3 regions of the Streptomyces sp. SS7 genome follow, and region 1 is predicted to be linked to each of the others. Evidence: riboswitches for the same ligand, from Rfam matches in the RefSeq annotation. Region 1 holds a riboswitch; each other region holds the start of a gene.
The links. A riboswitch is a leader RNA that binds a small molecule or an ion and turns the genes downstream of it on or off. The one in region 1 is predicted to bind S-adenosylmethionine.
Positions count from the first base shown of each region.

Region 2: linked by a shared signal. The riboswitch ahead of thrC (threonine synthase) and the one ahead of U5640_RS04620 (amino acid ABC transporter permease) in region 1 are both predicted to bind S-adenosylmethionine.
Region 3: linked by a shared signal. The riboswitch ahead of U5640_RS32900 (aminotransferase class V-fold PLP-dependent enzyme) and the one ahead of U5640_RS04620 (amino acid ABC transporter permease) in region 1 are both predicted to bind S-adenosylmethionine.

Region 1 is NZ_CP141223.1:1,027,059-1,029,314, reverse strand. It holds gene U5640_RS04625 (glutathione S-transferase C-terminal domain-containing protein) at 1-275, shown strand, start outside; SAM riboswitch class IV at 341-450, shown strand; gene U5640_RS04620 (amino acid ABC transporter permease) at 818-1,795, shown strand; gene U5640_RS04615 (amino acid ABC transporter ATP-binding protein) at 1,792-2,256, shown strand, end outside.
Region 2 is NZ_CP141223.1:5,428,059-5,430,314, forward strand. It holds gene U5640_RS25130 (glucosyl-3-phosphoglycerate synthase) at 1-814, opposite strand, end outside; SAM riboswitch class I at 951-1,089, shown strand; gene thrC (threonine synthase) at 1,108-2,256, shown strand, end outside.
Region 3 is NZ_CP141223.1:7,168,966-7,171,221, forward strand. It holds gene trpD (anthranilate phosphoribosyltransferase) at 1-842, shown strand, start outside; SAM riboswitch class IV at 951-1,067, shown strand; gene U5640_RS32900 (aminotransferase class V-fold PLP-dependent enzyme) at 1,233-2,256, shown strand, end outside.

The DNA.
Region 1 (2,256 bases):
GGGTGGCGCTGGTCCGGCTGGACACCGTGCACCGGCACCACCTCGACGCCGACGCCGTGCGCCGCATCGCCGGACACCCCGCCCTGTGGGCCTACGCCCGCCGGCTGGCCGCCCGTCCGGCCTTCGGTGCGCACCTCGACCTGGACGGCATCGCCCGCCGCCACCACGCCCGTTGTCAGGGCCTGGAAGCCGCCGGAGCCGCTGTCCAGATCCTGGACTGGGCAGCCCACGCGGCGGAGGGCAACAGCCTTCCTTCGCAGGTCAACCGGCCCTGAGCCGGTCCATCCCTTGGACGGCCGTTGACATTCGACTGGTCAACTGCCTTACTTGGAAGCCGAATGGTCATGAGCGTCAGCGACAAGCCCTGGCTGGCTGACCGGCAACCCTCGCTCCGCGGTGGGGTGCCCCAGGTGACGACCGGACCGGATGACGTTTCGGTAAGCGCGAGGCCCTCGGGGCCGGACAGTGACGGTGACGAGATGTACGCAGCTCCCAGGACGGCCGCACGCCGTCCCCAGGGCTGCGTACAGCCGTACGCGAACCTGTCGAACCTGTTCGCCGCCAACCGCGCCGTCGATCTGCTCCGCGTGAACAGCGCACTGTGTACCGCACCGGGCCGTGCCCGCTGTCGGGGCTGAGCTTCCTCCCTCTCGCCCCTCGCCCCGACCCCGCGTTCCTGACGGACACCGCCGAAGCGGTGTGCCGCCCGCCGCCCCACCCCGGTTCCCCCGTACGCACCCGTGCGCCGCGCGCCGATCCCCGCCGGCTCGTCACTCCTGCGTCGGTCCGGGGTGCCCGACTCCCGCCGGAGCCCACCATGAGTGAACCCCCAGGCGCCGTGACCCTCGCCGAGGCACCCGCCGCCGACACCCCGTCAGAGAAGCTCACCGCCCAGCGCGTTCAGCCCCTGCGCCGCCCGGGACGCTGGATCGCCACCGCCGTGGTGCTGGTCCTGGTGGCCCAGTTCGTGCACGGCCTGGTGTCCAACCCGTTCTACCAGTGGGACCGGTTCGGCTACTGGTTCCTGCGGCCCGTGATCCTCGACGGGCTGCTCATCACCCTCGAAGTCACCGCCTACAGCGCGGTGCTGGGCCTGCTCGGCGGAGTCCTGCTCGCCCTCGCCAGGCTCTCGAGGTCCCCCGTGCTGCGGGCGGTCAGCTGGACCTACGTCTGGGCGCTGCGCTCCATCCCGCTGATCGTCGTCCTGCTGTTCCTGTACAACTTCAGCGCCCTGTACCGGACGCTCAGTGTGGGCGTCCCCTTCGGCCCCGCGTTCTTCACCTTCGACGAGTCCCGGCTCGCCACCGACATGGTGATCGCGGTCGTCGGTCTCAGCCTCAACGAGGCCGCCTACGCCGCCGAAGTGGTCCGCGGCGGCATCCTCTCCGTCGACCAGGGCCAGCACGAGGCGGCCGCCGCCCTCGGCCTGCCGAAGGTCTACCAGTTCCGCAGGATCGTCTTCCCGCAGGCCCTGCGCTCGATCGTGCCGAACTACGTCAATCAGCTCATCGGCCTGGTCAAGTCCACCTCGCTGGTGTTCTACGTCTCGCTGCTCGACCTGTTCGGCACCGCGCAGACCATGGGCGCCACCTATCCCGGCGACATCGTGTCGCTGCTGCTGGTCGTCACCGTCTGGTACCTGATCCTGACCAGCGTCGTCTCCGTCGTCCAGTTCTACGTCGAGCGGTACTACGCCCGCGGTGCCACCCGCTCCCTGCCGCCGACACCGCTGCAGAAGCTCCGCACCGGGCTCACCGGCCTGCGGGAGCGCATCCGCCGGGAGGCCGCCGTATGACCGCCGACACCATCGAGGCCCTGGCGGACGCAGAGGCCGCCACCGTCGAGGTGCACGACGTGCACAAGTGGTACGGCACCCACCGGGTGCTGGACGGCGTCAGCCTGACCGTCCGGCCCGGCGAGGTCACCGTGATCCTCGGCCCCTCCGGCTCCGGAAAGTCCACCCTGCTGCGGGTCATCAACCACCTGGAGAAGCCCGAGATCGGCCACGTGAGCATCAATGGCGAGCCGATCGGCGTGAAGCGGCAGGGCGGGAGGCTCAAGGAGCTGAGCGAGCGGGCCATCCTCACCCAGCGCGGGCGGATCGGCTTCGTCTTCCAGAACTTCAACCTCTTCCCGCACCTGACCGTGCTGGACAACGTGGCCGCCGCCCCGGTCGCCACCGGCCGGCTCGGCAAGTCCGCGGCCCAGGAGCTGGCCCGCGAACTGCTCGGCCGGGTCGGCCTCGGCGACAAGGCC
Region 2 (2,256 bases), 4.4 Mb from region 1:
GATGGCCGCGGGCCAGCCGCAGCTGGGCGGTGCGGTAGATCGCCGCCGCCATCCGGCCGAGGGCCTGCCCGTCCTGGTGGCGGTGCTTGCGCACCCCCAGGTCCACCTGCGCGAGCGCGTCGAGGCCCACCAGGTGCAGCGCGTCGATCAGCATGCCGAGCTCCACGCCGTAGCCCACCGGGAACGGCAGCTGTTCGAGCAGGGAGCGGCGGGCCGCGTACTCGCCGCCGAGCGGCTGCACGAAACCGGCCAGCTGCGGCCAGTGCAGGTTCAGCAGCGGGCGCGCCATCAGCTCGGTGACCCGGCCGCCCTGCCCGGCGGCGCCGCCCAGGGGACGGTCGTACATCCCCTTGACGAGGTCCACCGCGGGGTCGGTGAGCAGCGGGCCGACGATGCCGGAGACGAAGTCCGAGGAGAACTCCCTGAGGTCGGCGTCTATGAAACAGACGATGTCCCCGCCGGTGACCAGCAGGGACCGCCACAGGACCTCCCCCTTGCCGGGCACGGCCGGGACGCGGGGCAGGATCGTGTCGCGGTGGACGACCCGCGCGCCGGCCGCCGCCGCGACCGCGGCCGTGCGGTCGGTCGAACCCGAGTCGACGACCACGAGCTCGTCGACCAGCGGGACCTGCTGCATGAGGTCGTGCCGGATGACCGCGACGATCTCGCCGACGGTCTCCTCCTCGTTCAGCGCGGGCAGGACGACACTGACCCGCTGCCCCGAGGACCGTTTGGCCGCCATGATCCGGTGCAGCGGTCGGTCGGTCACGGTCCAGGAGCGGGTGGTCAGCCAGCGCTCGACTTCTTCCAGCACGTACGCGGCTCCTTCACCTGTGATCCGTCTCGCGGTTCGGACGACTATCTCAACTGTCCTGGTTGTCGGTTACAGTCTTGAACAACGCGGGTGACCATCGCATGTCCTCGGTGGCCCGCCGTCCACAACTTCATACCGCTCATCCAGAGGGGCAGAGGGAAACGGCCCGATGAAGCCCCGGCAACCCTCCAGCCGGTCTCGTTCACGCGAGGCTCCCGGCTAGGGAAGGTGCCAAATCCGTCTCACGGCGAGATGCGTCGTGAGGAAGATGAGGAGAAAGGGCCTCGCCTCACATGGCTGCGCAGACTGTTGCAACCGAATCCACCGTAGACCTGGGTCCCGCCGCGGCACTGAGCTGCCGCGAGTGCGGGCACCGCGTACCCCTCGGCCCCGTCTTCGCCTGCGAGGAGTGTTTCGGCCCGCTCGAGATCGCGTACGACTTCTCCGCCTACGACCCGGAGGAGCTCAGGAAGCGCATCGAGGCGGGACCCGCGAACATCTGGCGGTACGCGCCGCTGCTGCCCGTCCCGGCGGACGTGGCCGACAAGCCCAACATCAACCCCGGCTGGACCAAGCTCGTCAAGGCCGACAACCTGGCGCGCGAGCTGGGCGTCGAGCCCGGCAGGCTGTTCGTCAAGGACGACTCCGGCAACCCGACCCACTCCTTCAAGGACCGGGTCGTCGCCCAGGCCGTCGAGGCCGCGCGTGCCTTCGGCTACACGACCCTGAGCTGCTCCTCGACCGGCAACCTCGCCGGTGCCGTCGGCGCCGCGGCCGCCCGGGCCGGCTTCCGCTCCTGTGTGTTCATCCCGCACGACCTGGAGCAGGGCAAGGTCGTGATGGCCGCGATCTACGGCGGCGAGCTGGTCGGCATCGAGGGCAACTACGACGACGTCAACCGCTTCTGCTCCGAGCTCATCGGCGACCCGGCGGGCGAGGGCTGGGGCTTCGTCAACGTCAACCTGCGGCCGTACTACGCCGAGGGCTCCAAGACGCTGGCGTACGAGATCGCCGAGCAGCTCGGCTGGCAGCTCCCCGACCAGCTGGTCGTGCCGATCGCCTCCGGCTCACAGCTCACGAAGATCGACAAGGGCCTCCAGGAGCTGATCAAGCTGGGGCTCGTCGAGGACAGGCCGTACAAGATCTTCGGCGCGCAGGCGGAGGGGTGCTCCCCGGTGTCGGTGGCCTTCAAGGCCGGGCACGACGTGGTCCGCCCGCAGAAGCCGAACACCATCGCCAAGTCGCTGGCGATCGGCAACCCGGCGGACGGGCCGTACGTCCTCGACATCGCGCGCCGCACCGGCGGTGCGGTGGAGGACGTGACCGACGAGCAGGTCGTCGAGGCGATCAGGATTCTCGCCCGGACCGAGGGCATCTTCGCGGAGACCGCCGGCGGTGTGACGGTCGGCGTCACGAAGAAGCTGATCGAGAACGGGCTGCTG
Region 3 (2,256 bases), 6.1 Mb from region 1:
CGATGTACGAGCACGCCAACACGATCGAGGTGCCGGGCCGGACCGTCGACATCGTCGGTACCGGCGGCGACGGCGCCAAGACCGTCAACATCTCCACCATGTCGGCGATCGTGGTCGCCGGCAGCGGCGTCACCGTCGTCAAGCACGGCAACCGGGCCGCGTCCTCCGCCTCCGGCGCCTCGGACGTGCTGGAGAAGCTGGGCGTCAATCTGGAGCTGACCCCGGCGCGGGTGGCCGAGGTGGCCCGGGAGGCCGGGATCACCTTCTGCTTCGCGATCAAGTTCCATCCGGCGCTGCGTCACGCGGGTGCCGCGCGCGGGCAGTTGGGCATCCGCACGGTCTTCAACATCCTCGGCCCGCTGACCAACCCGGCCCGGGTGCGGGCCCAGGCGGTCGGCGTCGCGGACCCGCGGATGGCCCCGGTCGTCGCGGGCGTCTTCGCCGAGCGCGGCCACTCCTCGCTGGTGTTCCGGGGCGACGACGGCCTCGACGAGCTGACCACCACCGCCACCTCACGGGTGTGGGTGGTACGCGACGGCAAGGTCACCGAGGAGGTCTTCGACCCGCGGGACGTCGGCCTCGAGCTGGTACCGGTGGAGGCCCTGCGGGGCGGCGACCCGTCGTACAACGCGGAGGTCGCCCGCCGCCTGCTGGAGGGCGAGCAGGGCCCCGTGCGGGACGCCGTGCTGCTGAACTCGGCGGCCGCCCTGGTCGCCGTGGAGCCGGGCACGGGCACCCTCGCGGAGCAGATCCGCGCCGGCATGGACCGCGCGGCCGAGTCCATCGACTCGGGCGCCGCGAAGCGGGCCCTGGACCGCTGGGTCGCCGCCACCCACGCGTAAGCCGCGTCCCCGCGCCTTCTGGGGCGCTTTCGCACCGCGGGTCGTGCGGTCCCGTCATTCGGACACGAGTTGCGGGACCGCGATCACTTCCCGTACGTTCCTGTACCAGGTCATGAGTGACAGTCATGAGGCCCCGGCCGACTGTCCGGCAACCCTCCGTCCGTGGCGGGGTGCCCCGGGTGAGGACCAGGCCGTAGGCAGCGAGGTCTACGGCAAGCGCGGACCCCTCGCGAAACACCAGGGGTCCTGGTCGTCGAGGGAGCCTTCTGTGAGCAAGCGAATGCGCTAGGGCGCCGAGCCCCGCCTCCGCACACCCCCTTTCACCTTTCTCCGTGCTCGAGCCGTAGCGGCTCGCACGGTGATTCCGCTTGCCCTTCACAGGAGTTCGCCATGTCCGTCTCCAGCGCTGCCACCGTCCGCCCCGTTTGTGACCTTTCGCAGGAGCTGCCCGTTCTCGGCAGGGATGTCACCGTCCCGCTCGTCACCGGCGGCGAGGTCACCTACGCCGCGCTCGACTACGCCGCCAGCGCCCCCGCCCTCCAGCGCGTCTGGGACGACGTGGCGGCCTACGCCCCGTACTACGGCAGCGTCCACCGCGGTGCCGGCTACCTCTCCCAGCTCTCCACGGACCTGTTCGAGAACGCCCGCCGCACGGTCACCGCGTTCCTGGACTGCCGGGAGGACGACCAGCTGGTCTTCACCCGCTCCACCACCGACTCGCTGAACCTGCTGGCCGCCGCCCTGCCGGCCGGCTGCCAGGTGTTCGTCTTCGAGACCGAGCACCACGCGTCCCTGCTGCCCTGGAAGGACGCCCGGGTCACCTACCTCGACGCCCCGCGCACCCCGCAGCAGGCCGTCGAGACCCTGGAGCGGGCCCTCGCCGCCCGTGACCCGCACGGCCCGGCCCTGGTCTGCGTCACCGGCGCCTCCAACGTCACCGGCGAGCTGTGGCCCGTGCGCGAGCTCGCGGCCGCCGCCCACGCGCACGGTGCCCGGATCGTCCTGGACGCGGCCCAGCTCGCCCCGCACCACCCGGTGTCCGTCCGTGACCTGGACGTCGACTACGTGGCGTTCTCCGGGCACAAGCTGTACGCCCCGTTCGGCTCCGGCGTGCTGGCCGGACGCGCCGACTGGCTCCGGGCGGCCGACCCCTACCTCGCGGGCGGCGGCGCCAGCCGCAAGGTCACCCGGCGCGAGGACGGGGGAGTGGACGTGGAGTGGCACGAGACCGCGGCCCGCCACGAGGCCGGCTCCCCGAACGTCATCGGCGCCTACTCCATCGCCTCGGCCTGCAGGGCCCTCACGGAGGCCGGCTTCGACACCCTCGTCGCCCGTGAGCAGCACCTGATCGCCCGGGTGCGGGCGGGCCTCGCCGAGGTCCCGCAGGTCAGGATCCTGTCCCTGTTCGGCGACG